3 regions of the Streptomyces sp. NBC_00158 genome follow, and region 1 is predicted to be linked to each of the others. Evidence: riboswitches for the same ligand, from Rfam matches in the RefSeq annotation. Region 1 holds a riboswitch; each other region holds the start of a gene.
The links. A riboswitch is a leader RNA that binds a small molecule or an ion and turns the genes downstream of it on or off. The one in region 1 is predicted to bind cobalamin.

Region 2: another riboswitch for cobalamin. It lies ahead of OG553_RS02270 (ABC transporter substrate-binding protein); the one in region 1 lies ahead of metE (5-methyltetrahydropteroyltriglutamate--homocysteine S-methyltransferase).
Region 3: another riboswitch for cobalamin. It lies ahead of OG553_RS10180 (ribonucleoside-diphosphate reductase subunit alpha); the one in region 1 lies ahead of metE (5-methyltetrahydropteroyltriglutamate--homocysteine S-methyltransferase).

Annotation. Positions count from the first base shown of each region.
Region 1 covers NZ_CP108161.1:7,219,212-7,223,915, reverse strand. The annotation lists gene metE (5-methyltetrahydropteroyltriglutamate--homocysteine S-methyltransferase) at 1-2,046, opposite strand, end outside; cobalamin riboswitch at 2,184-2,413, opposite strand; gene OG553_RS33055 (cation:proton antiporter) at 2,449-3,711, opposite strand; gene OG553_RS33050 (cation:proton antiporter regulatory subunit) at 3,719-4,189, opposite strand; gene OG553_RS33045 (sensor histidine kinase) at 4,469-4,704, shown strand, end outside.
Region 2 covers NZ_CP108161.1:516,192-520,895, forward strand. The annotation lists gene OG553_RS02260 (ABC transporter ATP-binding protein) at 1-191, opposite strand, end outside; gene OG553_RS02265 (FecCD family ABC transporter permease) at 188-1,207, opposite strand; gene OG553_RS02270 (ABC transporter substrate-binding protein) at 1,204-2,193, opposite strand; cobalamin riboswitch at 2,229-2,368, opposite strand; gene OG553_RS02275 (tRNA(His) guanylyltransferase Thg1 family protein) at 2,417-3,193, opposite strand; gene OG553_RS02280 (hypothetical protein) at 3,246-3,464, opposite strand; gene OG553_RS02285 (hypothetical protein) at 3,937-4,089, shown strand.
Region 3 covers NZ_CP108161.1:2,300,049-2,304,752, reverse strand. The annotation lists gene OG553_RS10185 (ribonucleotide-diphosphate reductase subunit beta) at 1-360, opposite strand, end outside; gene OG553_RS10180 (ribonucleoside-diphosphate reductase subunit alpha) at 360-2,756, opposite strand; cobalamin riboswitch at 2,901-3,035, opposite strand; gene OG553_RS10175 (GNAT family N-acetyltransferase) at 3,055-3,549, opposite strand; gene OG553_RS10170 (Uma2 family endonuclease) at 3,641-4,225, shown strand; gene OG553_RS10165 (CstA-like transporter-associated (seleno)protein) at 4,280-4,480, opposite strand; gene OG553_RS10160 (carbon starvation CstA family protein) at 4,477-4,704, opposite strand, start outside.

The sequences.
Region 1 (4,704 bases):
GGCGGCTTCCAGGCTGATGACGTCGGCGTCGAGTTCGTCGATGGCCTGGACGACGTCACCGAACTCGGCGTAGCACATGTGGGTGTGGATCTGGGTGTCCGGCCGGACGCCGCCGGTGGTGAGCCGGAAGGACTCGGTGGCCCAGGCGAGGTAGGCGGCGTGGTCGGCTGCGCGCAGCGGGAGGGTTTCGCGCAGGGCGGGCTCGTCGACCTGGATCACGGACGTCCCGGCCGCCTCCAGGTCGCCGACCTCGTCGCGCAGGGCGAGGGCGACCTGGCGGGCGGTCTCGCCGAGGGGCTGGTCGTCGCGTACGAAGGACCAGGCGAGCATGGTGACCGGGCCGGTGAGCATGCCCTTGACGGGCTTCGAGGTCAGGGACTGGGCGTAGGAGGTCCAGCGGACGGTCATCGGCCCGGGGCGGGAGACGTCCCCGGCGAGCACCGGCGGGCGGACGTAGCGGGTGCCGTAGGACTGGACCCAGCCGTGCTGGGTCGCGAGGTAGCCGGTGAGCTGCTCGGCGAAGTACTGCACCATGTCGTTGCGTTCGGGTTCGCCGTGGACGAGGACGTCGATGCCGGTCTTCTCCTGGAAGGCGATGACCTCGCCGATCTCCGCCTCGATGCGGGCCTCGTAGCCGGCCGCGTCGATCCGGCCGGCCCTCAGGTCGGCGCGGGCGGCCCGCAGTTCGCCGGTCTGCGGGAAGGAGCCGATCGTGGTCGTGGGCAGCAGCGGCAGGTCCAGTCGCGTCCGCTGGGCGGCGGTGCGCACCGCGTACGGCTGCGAGCGCCGTCCGTCCGCGTCGGTGACGGCCGCGGTGCGGGCCCGGACGGCCGGGTCCCGGGTGAGGGCGGATCCGGCGCGGGAGGCCAGGCCGGCCCGGTTCGCGGCGAGTTCGGCCGCGATGACGTCCGTGCCCCGGGCGAGTCCGCGGGCCAGGACGGAGACCTCCCGGGTCTTCTGCCGGGCGAACGCGAGCCAGCGGCGGACCTGCGGGTCGACGTCACGCTCGGCGTCGGCGTCCAGCGGTACGTGCAGCAGGGAGCAGGAGGCGGAGACGTCCACCCGCCCGGCGAGGCCGAGGAGGGTTCCCAGGGTGGTGAGGGACTTCTCGAAGTCGTTGATCCAGACGTTGCGGCCGTCGACGACACCCGCGACGAGCCGCTTGCCGGGCAGTCCGCCGATCGCCGCGAGGTCCGCCAGGTTGGCGGCGCCCGGTCCGGTGAAGTCGAGGGCGAGGCCGTCCACCGGGGCCTTGGCGAGGACCGGGAGCGCCTCGCCGAGCCGGCCGAAGTAGGAGGCGACCAGCAGCCGGGGGCGTTCGGCGGCGCCGCCGAGGTGGCGGTAGGCGCGGGCGGCGGCGTTCAGTTCCGCGGGGGTGCGGTCCTGCACGAGGGCCGGCTCGTCGAGCTGTACCCACTCGGCTCCGGCGGAGCGCAGCCGGGCGAGGACCTCGGCGTAGACGGGGAGCAGCCGGTCGAGCAGGGCCAGCGGGTCGAAGCCGGCGGGGACTCCCGGGGCGGGCTTGGCCAGCAGCAGGTAGGTGACCGGGCCGACGAGGACCGGGCGGGCGGTGTGCCCGAGGGCCAGTGCCTCCTCCAGCTCGGCGACCTGCCGGGCGGGGTCCGCGGTGAAGACGGTGTCGGGGCCGAGCTCGGGGACCAGGTAGTGGTAGTTGGTGTCGAACCACTTGGTCATCTCCAGCGGGGCGGCGGTGTCGCTGCCGCGGGCCATCGCGAAGTAGCCGTCGAGGGGGTCCTCGTCGACCGCCGCGCGGTGGCGTGCGGGGACGGCGCCGACCATGACGCTGGTGTCGAGGACGTGGTCGTAGTACGAGAAGTCGCCGGTCGGGACCTCGTGGACGCCGGCCTCGGCCAGCTGCCGCCAGTTCGACCGGCGCAGGCCGGCCGCGGTCTCCCGGAGGGCGGCGGCACAGACGCGGCCCTTCCAGTAGCCCTCGACGGCCTTCTTCAGTTCACGGTCCTGGCCCTGGCGGGGGTAGCCGTACACGGTGGCGCTCGCCGCCGCGGCTGTGGGCTTCGCTGTCACTGGTCTCTCCTTCGCGAGACGTGTCCGGGAACGTCCCGGTGAGGGGACGCGGGGACGCGAAGGAGCGGCGGGTCGCGCGGGGCGCCCGCTGCCGCCGACCCGCCCACGAGGTCACCGGGATGTCCGTACGCGGTTGGGTCCGCGTACGGGCAGCGGGCAGGTCTTCGGACTCGCGGGCACGTCTGCCGGGTTCTCCCGGCGGGCTCCTACTGGCCGTCGCTTCCCGGGACCGTCGTCCGGTCCCAGTGCGTATGACGGCGGTCGTTCCCGCTCACCGCTGCGGGGCAGTCCCGGATTCCCACCGGGTTCCCTCTTACGACGCATCCCGCCTGGCGGACGGGGGCGAACCAGCTGCACCCGCCACCCTAGGCGGAGCGTCCCGTCAGCGGCGAGCGGATTCCGTCATTCGGACGGGCGGACGAGACGGACCGGGTCCTGCGCCGGCTCCCGCGCGCCCTCCGGCGCCCCGGAGTGCGGGCGTTGTGCCGGGCGGGGCCCCCGCGGCCGGGTGCGGCGTCCGGCGATCCAGGCCGCGGCGGGTTCGGTGTAGCGGGCGGTGAGCGGGCCGATGACCACGAGGATCAGCACGTAGGCGGTGGCGAGCGGTCCCAGGGCGGGTTCGACGCCCGCGGTGACGGCGAGGCCGGCGATGACGATGGAGAACTCGCCGCGCGCCACGAGCGTGCCGCCGGCCCGCCAGCGTCCCTTGACCCCGACGCCGGCGCGCCGGGCCGCCCAGTACCCGGTCGCGATCTTCGTGCCTGCCGTGACCACGGCGAGGGCCAGCGCGGGCAGCAGGACGGGCGGGATGCTCGCGGGGTCGGTGTGCAGGCCGAAGAAGACGAAGAACACGGCGGCGAACAGGTCGCGCAGCGGGCTCAGCAGGCTGTGCGTGCCCTCCGCGACCTCCCCGGAGAGGGCGATGCCGACGAGGAACGCGCCGACGGCCGCGGAGACCTGGAGCTGCTGGGCGATGCCCGCCACGAGCAGGGTCAGGCCGAGGACCACGAGGAGGAGCTTCTCCGGGTCGTCGCTGGAGACGAAGCGGGAGATGTGGCGTCCGTAGCGGACGGCCACGAACAGGACCGCCCCGGCGACGCCGAGGGCGATGGCCAGCGTGGCGCTGCCCGCGGCCAGGCTGACGCCGGCGAGGAGGGCGGTGATGATCGGCAGGTAGACGGCCATCGCGAGGTCTTCGAGGACCAGGATGCTGAGGATGACCGGGGTCTCGCGGTTGCCGACGCGGCCCAGGTCTCCCATGACCTTGGCGATCACCCCGGAGGAGGAGATCCAGGTGACCCCGGCCAGGACCACGGCGGCGACCGGGCCCCAGCCCATGAGCAGGGCGGCGACGGCTCCGGGTACGGCGTTCAGGGCGAAGTCGACCAGTCCGGCCGGGTACTGGGTCTTGAGGTTGGAGACCAGGTCGGAGGCGGTGTACTCCAGGCCCAGCATCAGCAGGAGCAGTATCACTCCGATCTCGGCGCCGATCGCGACGAACTCCTCGCTCGCGCCCATGGGCAGGAGTCCGCCGGTGCCGAAGGCGAGACCGGCCAGCAGGTAGAGGGGTATCGGGGAGAAGCTGAAGCGGCCGGCGAGTCTGCCCAGCAGGCCGAGGCCCAGGATGATCGCACCGAACTCGATCAGGAAGACGGCGGAGTGCACGGGTCGCTCACTCCCGTCCGAGTATGGCCGCGGCGGCGTCCACGCCCTCGCGGGTGCCGATGACGATGAGCGTGTCCCCGCCGGCGAGGCGGAAGTCGGGCGCGGGCGCGGGGCGGGCCTCGGCGCGGCGCAGCACGGCCACGATGGACACGCCGGTCTCGGTGCGCATCCGGGTCTCCCCCAGGAGGCGGCCGTTCCAGTGGGAGTGGGCCGACAGCTCGATCCGTTCGGCGACCAGACCGAGGTCGGTGGTGTGCAGGAGGTTCGGGCTGTGGTGGGCGGGCATGAGCGCGTCGATCAGCGAGGCGGTCTCCGGGCCCGTCAGGCGCAGCGAGTGCGCGCACGCGTCGGGGTCGTCGGCCCGGTACAGGTTCACCGTCCGTGTTCCGTCCCGGTGCGCGATCACCGACAGGTGCCGGCGTTCGCGGGTGGTGAGGTCGTACTGGACCCCGATGCCGGGCAGCGGCGTTGTGCTCATCCGTGGAGCAGGCACGGCTGTCCCCCCTCGTGTTCGTTCCGTACGTGGTGCCGACTCGCTGCGGGCTCGGTCCCCGGCGGGGGAGGGCCGGTCGGCGCGCACATCCTGCCACTTTCCGGGCGCCCGCAATATGGGTGCCGGCACGGATGGACAGCGGCCTGCCGCCCCCTGAGGATGGGGCCGGGGAAGTAGGCTTCGCCGCAGGTCAGCGGGGTGGTCGGGAGGCGGCCGCAGGGCTGTGACTGATGCTGGGGGACCGGCTGGAAAGGGTATGTGGCCGTGTCGTTGTACTGGCGGATCTTCCTCCTGAACGCGGGCGTCCTGGCCGTCGCGGTGGCCCTGCTGCTCGGCCCGGTGACGGTCTCCACGCCGGTGCTGTTCGGCGAGGCGCTGGTCCTGCTCGGCGGGTTGGCGGCGATGCTGGTCGTCAACGCGGTCCTGCTCAGGGTCGGCCTGGCCCCGCTCGCCCGGCTGAACCGGGCCATGGCCACGGCCGACCTCCTCCAGCCCGGAGC
Region 2 (4,704 bases), 6.7 Mb from region 1:
ACCCGGCCGGCGGTGGGCCGCAGGGTTCCGTAGACGCAGCGCAGCAGGGTGGTCTTGCCGCTGCCGTTGGGCCCGACCACGCCGACCGTCTCGCCGGGGCGGGCGGTGAGGTCGACCCCGTGCAGCAGGGTGTGCCCGTCCACCTCGTAACGCACGGCCTCTACGGCAAGTTCCGCCGGTCCTCGCGTCATCCCGCCACCCCCTCGGTGCGGCTGGTCCTGCGCAGCATCCACAGGAAGAACGGTCCGCCCACCAGCGCGGTGACCACCCCGACCGGAACCTCCTCGGGGGCCGCCGCGGTACGGGCGACCAGGTCGGCGAGGACCAGGAACACGGCCCCGGCGAGCGCGGCCACGGGCAGCAGCGCCCGGTGGCCGGCGCCGACGGCCATCCGGGCGGCGTGCGGGACCATCAGGCCGACGAAGCCGATGGCCCCGCTGTAGGCGACGAGCACCCCGATGACCAGGGACGAGAGCACGAACACGGCGGCGCGGAAGCGGCCGGTGTCCAGGCCGAGGGTCTGCGCTCCCTCCTCCCCCGCGAGCAGCAGGTCCAGCGGCCGGGCCAGGGCGGTGAGCAGGCCGGTGCCGGCGAGCAGCGCGGCGGCGGGCAGGGCGAGTTCGTCCCAGCGGGCCCCTCCGAGGCCGCCCAGTGTCCAGAACAGCGCCAGGCGGAGCTGGTCCGGTTTGGCGGACAGGACGAGGACCAGGCTGGTCAGCGCGGACAGCACGTACTGCACGGCGACCCCGGCCAGGATCAGCCGGCCGGTGGTCATGGTGCCGCCGCGCCGGGCCATGGCGTAGACGGCGACGAGCGCTGCCATGGACCCGGCGAAGGCCGCGCCCGGCAGTCCGAGTCCGCCGGCGGCTCCGGCGGCACCCGCGCCGGACACGATGACCAGCACCGCCCCGGCCGAGGCCCCGGAGGAGGCCCCGAGCAGGAAGGGGTCGGCGAGCGGGTTGCGCACGAGGGCCTGGAGCACGGTGCCGGCCACCGCCAGCCCGGCTCCGACGACGGCCCCGAGCAGGACCCGGGGCATCCGCACGTCCCACACGATGGAGGCGAAGGCCCCGCGCGTTCCGGGTCCGCCGAGGACGATGTCGACGACCTGCCCGGGCGGGATGCGTACGGGCCCCAGGGCCAGGCCCGCCACCATCGAGGCGGCGAGCGCGGCGGCGAGCAGCACCGGCGTCAGCGCGCGCCTCACGGGGCGTCGGGGTGCAGCTGGCCGCCCAGGGACTCGACGGCGTCGGCGACGCGTACGCCGAGCACGGCGGAGGACAGCGGCAGCACGGCGAACCGGCGGTTCTTCACGGCGGGAACCCCGGCGAGCGCCGGGTCGTTCAACAGGCGCTGCTTCTTGGCCTCGACGGTGGTGCCGCCGTAGTCGTAGATGAGGACGACCTCGGGCGCGCGCTCGATGACCTTCTCCCAGGGCACGTCGCCGAAGGTGTCCTTGAGGTCGGCGAACACGTTCGTGCCGCCCGCGAGGGAGACGATCTCGTTGCCGATGCCGCTGCCGCCCGAGGTGAAGGCGGAGGCCTCGCCGGAGTCGTAGACGAAGACGGACGGCCGGGCCCGGTCCTTGACCCGTGCGGTGACGGCGTCCACGCGCCGCTGCTCCTCCCGGACGAGGGCCTCGCCGCGCTCGGGGACGCCGAAGGTGCGGGCGACCTCGTTGATCTCGGTCTTCAGCTGTGCGAGCCCGACGGGGCCCTCGGTGCAGTACTCGACGCTCAGCCGGGTGCCGATGCCGGCCTTGGCCAGCCCTTCGCGGTCACGGCCCTGGCTCTTGTCGAAGGCGCTGGCGTAACCCCCGTACACGAAGTCGGGGTTCGCTCCCAGCAGCACCTCCTTGGAGGGGTACTCCTTGGCCAGCACCTTGATCTTGTCGTAGGCGGGCCGGTAGGCGGGCAGCACGGAGTCGTCGAGGTAGGCGGTGCCTGCCATCCGGTCCTGGAGCCCGAGGGCCAGCATGATCTCGGTGGCGTGCTGGTTCATGGTGACGGCGCGCTCGGGCGGCGCCTGGTAGGTGCTGCTGACACCGCAGTTGGTGACGGTGTACGGGAACCCGGGCGCGGGCTGCGCCCCGGCTCCGGGCCCCTCGGCCCCGGACGGCCCGCCGCAGGCGGCGAGCGGCAGGACAAGGGCTATGGGCAGGAAGGAGCGCACGGCGGCGCGGACACGCGACATGGTGAGGCCTCTCCGGGGGATCCTCGTCCCCGGTCGAAGTGAAGAGGCGGTGCGTCAGTGTCTGACTCCCGGCCCCCACGCGCACGCGGCGGCCGGTCACAGTGGCGGGACCGCACCGGATTCACACCGGTTTCCTGTCCTGCACCGCCGGGACAACCCGGCCAAGTCTGCCAGATCCGATCTTCACACCCGGAAGGGGCGGCGGGTCCGGGCGGATGCCCTGTCAGGCGGTCAGCGTGGGCATCGCCGGGATCCGCCGCGCGAGCCATCCGCCCGGCTCGGCGGTGAAGTGCTCCGCGCCTCCGGTCTCCCACCAGGAGCGGACGGCCGTGGTCCGTACGGTCTGGCCGGACCGCTTGTCCGTGTACTCGAGTTCCCGTTCTCCGGTCGCCCGCACGGCCACCTGGCCCCGCTTGCAGGCGGCCGGGTAGTCGTTCCAGTTCACCCCTGCCTCGGACCACAGCAGTTCCTGCATCGCTCCGGTCGACACGCGCTGGAGCCGCTTGTGGGAGAAGTGCGCCTGGGCCGCCATGGAGATCGAGTTCCGGACCGCGTCGCGCTGCCGCCACACGAAGTAGTTGGCGACCTCGACGGGGTCGGACATGGTGAACGTCCGCGCGTCGAAGAGGGCCCGCCCCCCGGGCCGGCGCTCGTTGAGGACCGCCGTGGCCAGCGAGGCCGACACCGACAGCTGCTTGGCGACGACGCCACCGAACCAGGGCTCGGAGCTCTGGCTGGTGAAGTCGGTGAGCAGCAGGCTGATCTCGTCGGACTGGTGGTAGGCGAAGGCCGTCCCGCTCACCTCGGCGCAGAGCGCCTCGGTGACGGCGGCCATGTCCTCGACGAAGCCCATGTCGAAGGGCCTGTCCGCGTGGCGCAGGTAGGTGTGGAAGGCGCGGCCGTCGAGGCGCAGGATCGTATAGGTGCGCCGGGGCAGGACGGCCCGGTGCGCGGCCTCGTACCGCTTCATGCGGTCGCCAAGTGCGGTCGTGTCGCTCATGCCACAGGGTACCGGGAGCCCCTCGGCCCCCGCCCCGCAATAACGACCCTCGCTACTCGCCCCTCTTCCACGGCCGGTCTCCCGGCCGCAGCAGCGTCTCCGGCGGCTGACCGCCGGCCCGTCTCTGCCCCGCCGTGGACACGCCGACGAACAGGACCATGAGGAATCCCACGACCGACAGCGGCCAGAGGGTGAAGAACCCCACGATGAACAGCAGCAGGCCCACAGCCAGCAGGCCACGCCCCCAGTCCGGGCCCTGTTGCTCCGCCACGTCGGCTCCCTTCGTCGAGAGCGCCCACGGTACGCGCGCGAAGGGGCCCGCGATGGCCGGCTGGAACAAGACCATACGAAGGAGAGCTCTCCCGGAACCGTTCCACGGGGAAACGAACACTCGAATTGCGCCCGGAGGGACCCCGAATCGCTTCGATCCCTTGCACCGATGAGGCCCATCACTCACGTTCAGGCGTTCATGCGGGGCCTTCCCATTAGGTGCCTCAGGCTGCCGTTGCAGAGGAGACGAGCACCAGCTATCCCGAATCGGCGTAAGGCCCATACAGCTCTGGGTTCTTCCGCCGCTTCGCGTTCCAGATGGCCTTCTCATCCTGCTGGACATCCCTCCCGGCACACATCAGAGCGAAGGTTACACTGTCGAAAGTGACGTACGAGGTGACCACGCTGGGCGAGGTGTCGTCCTTCCCGGTGCTGCGGACGGTGTGGCTGGAGCAGCGTGACCGGAGCACCTCGTGAGCAAGAAGGGTTCCTTCAACCACCCCGCCGCCCTCGCCACTGCTCTCGACCAGGGCGCCTGCGCTTCTGGTCGTCCGGGCCCGTGGGTGATCACCGGCCAGTACCGGGCGTCGTGGCGTTCGGAGGTCCATGGCGGTGGGCCGGTGTAGGTCGCGGAGGTCGGCACCAGCGCCCCGCAGGCTCGGCGGCTGGAGTACGGCTTCGTCGGTACGGACTCGCTCGGCCGCCGGCACGCTCAGCCGTCGGCGAGCGTGCTTTGTCCATGCATCACGACGCCGGGCGTCACCGAGTGGGACGCGCTCGGCCTGTGCCGGTACGGCTTCCTGTCGATCGAAGGCCCGGTCGCCGCTCACTTCGCCGGAGGTCCGGAGTGATCAAGGACTCGCACCCCACCCATCAGGTCACCATCGTTGCCGCACGGAGCGACCAGGCGGAGTGGCTGGCAGACCGCGTTCGGCGGGCCTTCCTGGCCCGCACTCCGGCCGGCGCTTGGGAATCCGAGCTCACCGCCCCGGGATAGGCTCGCTGCAACGGCCATTTTCCAATGGCGCCGGAGCCCGAGAGCCGCGGGTAAGCGGAGGGCGTCAGCCCCACGCGGATGCAGTCGGCGCGCACCGCGGAGAGGCCCACCAAATTAGTCAAGCTCCAGACGACTTCACCCAGTTCTATGAATAACACTGAACCAAGCCTTAGCTTCATCAGTCGAGTGAAACTCGGTATTCTGCACACCCAGCACCCATGTCTGCGCAGTCCCCAATGGCAGG
Region 3 (4,704 bases), 4.9 Mb from region 1:
CAGGTAGGTGTCGAGCAGCGTCAGGTAGAACTGGACGTGCACGGCCTCCTCGAACAGCTGGCGCGACAGGTACAGGCGCGCCTCCGGGGAGTTGATGTGCTTGTACAGCGTCAGGACGAGGTTGTTCGAGACGATCGAGTCGCCCGTCGCGAAGAACGCGACCAGACGGCCGATCATGTGCTGCTCGGCCGGCGTCAGCTTCGCGAGGTCGGCGACGTCGGAGTGGAGGTCGACCTCCTCCACCGTCCAGGTGTTCTTGATCGCGTCCCGGTAGCGCTCGTAGAAGTCCGGGTAGCGCATCGGACGGAGCGTGAGCTCGAAGCCCGGGTCGAGGAGGTTCTTCTTCTCGGTGGAGCTCATTACTGGCAGGCCTCGCAGGACTCGGGGTTCTCAAGGGAGCAGGCCAGCGCCTCGGCGTCGAGCGCCTGGGGCAGCTGGGCCGGGGTGGTGGCGGCCGGGACGGCGGCGGCGCCGGACGCGGCGCGGGCGATCTTCGTCGCCGGGCGCGAGCGCAGGTAGTACGTGGTCTTCAGACCCTGCTTCCAGGCGTACGCGTACATCGAGCTGAGCTTGCCGATGGTGGGCGTCTCCAGGAACAGGTTCAGCGACTGGCTCTGGTCCAGGTACGGCGTACGGGCCGCCGCCATGTCGATCAGGCCGCGCTGCGGGATCTCCCACGCCGTGCGGTACAGCTCGCGGATCTCGGCCGGGATCCAGCCGAAGCCCTGGACGGAGCCGGAGGAGTCGCGCAGGGCCTCGCGGGTCTGCGCGTCCCACACGCCGAGCTGCTTGAGGTCCTCGACCAGGTAGCCGTTGACCTGGAGGAACTCGCCACTGAGGGTCTCGCGCTTGAAGAGGTTGGAGACCTGCGGCTCGATGCACTCGTAGACGCCCGCGATCGAGGCGATCGTCGCCGTCGGGGCGATGGCGAGGAGCAGGGAGTTGCGCATGCCGGTCTCCGCGACGCGGGCGCGCAGGGCGTCCCAGCGCTCGGGCCAGTGGCGCTCGGTCTCGTAGTGGTCCGGGTGCAGGACGCCCTGGGCGGTGCGGGTCTCGGCCCAGGCCGGGAGCGGGCCGGAGCGCTCGGCGAGGTCGCAGGAGGCCTCGTACGCGGCCAGCATGATCCGCTCGGCGATCTTCGTGGACAGGGCCTTGGCGGCGGCCGAGTCGAAGGGCAGGCGCAGCTTGAAGAAGACGTCCTGGAGGCCCATCGCGCCCAGGCCCACCGGACGCCACTTGGCGTTGGAGCGGCCGGCCTGCTCGGTCGGGTAGAAGTTGATGTCCACGACGCGGTCGAGGAAGGTCACGGCCGTGCGGACGGTCTCGTCCAGGCGCTCCCAGTCCATGTCGCCGTCGGCGACGAAGGCGCCGAGGTTGACCGAACCGAGGTTGCAGACGGCCGTCTCGGCGTCGTTGGTGACCTCGATGATCTCGGTGCAGAGGTTGGAGGAGTGGACGACGGTGCCGGGCAGCGCGGTCTGGTTCGCGGTCCGGTTGGAGGCGTCCTTGAAGGTCATCCAGCCCTGGCCGGTCTGCGCGAGGGTGCGCATCATGCGGCCGTACAGGTCGCGGGCCGGCATGGTCTTCTTGGCGAGGCCGGCCGCCTCCGCCTTGACGTAGGCGGCGTCGAACTCGTCGCCGTACAGGTCGACCAGCTCGGGGACGTCGGCCGGGGAGAACAGCGACCAGTCGGCGTCGGCGTTCACGCGGCGCATGAACTCGTCCGGGATCCAGTGGGCGAGGTTGAGGTTGTGCGTACGGCGCTGGTCCTCGCCGGTGTTGTCGCGGAGCTCCAGGAACTCCTCGATGTCCGCGTGCCAGGTTTCCAGGTAGACGGCGGCGGCACCCTTGCGGCGGCCGCCCTGGTTCACGGCGGCGACGGAGGCGTCGAGGGTCTTCAGGAACGGCACGATGCCGTTGGAGTGGCCGTTGGTGCCGCGGATCAGCGAACCGCGGGCGCGGATGCGGGAGTACGAGAGGCCGATGCCGCCGGCGTGCTTGGACAGGCGCGCCACCTGGTGGTAGCGGTCGTAGATCGAGTCCAGCTCGTCCAGCGGGGAGTCCAGCAGGTAGCAGGAGGACATCTGCGGGTGGCGGGTGCCGGAGTTGAAGAGCGTGGGGGAGGACGGCAGGTAGTCGAGCCGGCTCATCAAGGTGTAGAGCGAGGCGACTTCCTCGACGGCCTGGACGCTCTGGTCCTCGGCGAGGCCGCAGGCCACGCGCAGCATGAAGTACTGCGGGGTCTCGATCACCTGGCGGGTGATGGGGTGGCGCAGCAGGTAGCGGCTGTGCAGGGTGCGCAGGCCGAAGAAGCCGAAGCGGTCGTCGGCGCCCTCGGCGAGCGCGTGCTCGACCAGCGCGTCCAGGCGGGCGGCGTGGGCGGCGACGAACTCGGCGGTGCGGTCGGCGATCAGGCCCTCGCGGTGGCCGACGGCGACGGACTCGGCGAAGGAGGTCGCGCCCTGGCCGGCGGCCTCGTCGGCCACGGCCAGCGTCAGCAGGCGGGCGGCGAGCCGGGAGTAGGCGGGGTCCTCGGAGATCAGGCCCGCCGCGGCCTCGGTGGCCAGCCCGCGCAGCTCGGCCTCGTCGGCGGTGGCGCTGCGGCCGCGCAGGGCGGCGGCGGCGATCCGGCCGGGGTCGGTGTCGGGGAGGTCGGCGGTCAGCTCGGTGAGAGTACGCAGCAGCGCGGCCCCCGGGCCTTCGGTGGTGTCGCCAGAAACGGACTCGGCGCGCGGTGCGGAAGGCGCGATGGTCACGGCGGGAGCTCTCCCTCGCTCGGCCCGGTCTTCGGCGGATCGGGGCGGGGGGAGGCGCATGCGGGCGCGACGGGATCGCGTACTCACCACATGGCGTCCACCGGCCCAACCGCGAGGCCCGGACGTGTCGGCACCCGGTTCGGTCGATCCGGGCGCACTGTCGGCAGGTCCTCGGACTTTTCATACCGTTGCGGGACAGTTCCGGATTCGCACCGGATTCCCCTGCGGCGACAGCGAGGATGAGCATACATGTGGGGGGCCGCCCGTGCGCGACCCACCACATGTTGTGTCGGCGCGGCTACAGCTCCAGACGGTAGGTCAGCAGTTTCAGCGCCGGGACGGGTGACCAGTCGAGCTCGGGAGTGCGTACGAAGCCCAGTCGCCCGTAGATCCGCTGGGCGCCCAGCATGGCCGGCTGGGTCGACAGCACCAGGGCCGTGACGCCCAGGGCGCGGGCCCGTTCGGCACAGGCGCGTACGAGGGCCTCCCCGACGCCCTTGCCGCGCGCCTCGGGGGCCACCGCGAGCATCCGGAACTCGGCCTCGCGCGGCCCGGCCACGTCCGCGAGCCGGCTGCCGGGTGCGGCGAACGTCACGCCGCCGAGCACCCGGCCGTCCTCCACGGCGACGAGCACCTCCCCGTCGTCGGCCCGCCCGGCGACGTCGCGCAGGACGTTCAGGTAGGTGTCGTCCTCGTTCAGGTCCAGCAGCCCATCCCCGGTGTAGGCGGCTCCGGTGATCTCCCCGAGCCGCCCGTACTCGTCTTCCCTCGCCGTTCTGATCTCGAAGTCCATGCCGCCGAGTGTGCCGGACGGGTGTCGGTGGTCGGCGCTATCGTCGGAGACGGCACCGTCGAGGAAGGCGGTCGAGGAAGGCGAGCGAGGCATGACCCTCATGACTGACCGTCCCCACATGACGACCGAGGACTTCGAAGCCGTGGCGCGCATAGCGGCCCGCGAGCGGGTGGGGACACGGCTGGAATTCATCGACGGGGTCATCAGGAGCAAGGCCATGCCGGACGCGGACCACGGGCGGATCGTCCAGTGGCTCACCCGGATCTGCCTGCAGTACCGGCCGGAGCTCTGGATGCATCCGGGGCAGGGGATCAAGGTGGAACCGTACCGACAGGGCCGCGCCATTCCGGATGGAGTCCTGGCACACGAGGACGCGTTCGTCGGCCAGGGCGACTGGGCCGAACCCGAGCCGGTCCTCATGGCTGTCGAGGTGACCTCGTGGGACGCCGACACCCGTCGGCGGGATCACGTCGAGACGCCCCGCGCCTATGCGGAGACGGGAATCCCCGTGTACCTGCTGATCGACCGGGCCAAGTGTGAGGTCTCCGTCTACAGCCAGCCCGTCGGCCGCGAGTACAAGAGCATCCACATCGTGCCGTACGGCACGGAGATCGCCCTCCCCGAGCCCGTCGGCATCACTCTCCAGACCGATGTCCTCAAGGACTGGGTGCGCTGACTCGGAGCACGTGAAGGGCCCCGCCGGAAGCGCCGGCGGGGCCCTCCTGGCCGTTCAGCAGCAGCGGAAGCCCTCGCGCGGGTCCGCCTCGCGGGCGTCGGTGCGGGCCCGCTCGAAGGCGCGCCGGGTCAGGACCTCGGCGTCCGGGTCGTGCGAGCGCGCGTGCGCCACGTAGCGGTCGTACGCGGCCTCGCCGGAGAACTCCCTTACGTAGAACCGGGCCTTCGCCAGCGCCCCGCGCACCCCGCCGCTCACGCGACCGGTTCCTTGGCCTTGCCCCCGCTCCCGTCGAGGCCGGCGGCCGCGAGCTCGGCCTTCTCCTCGGCGGTGGCGATGAGCCCGGCCGGGGCGATGATCTTCGACTCGGTCCACGGCACCTCGGAGAGGCTGACCGCCCCGGGGTTGCGGACGGCCTTCAGGCAGACCCGGGCCGCGTCCACCAGTACGACGATGATCAGGAGCGCGAACAGTGCCGACAG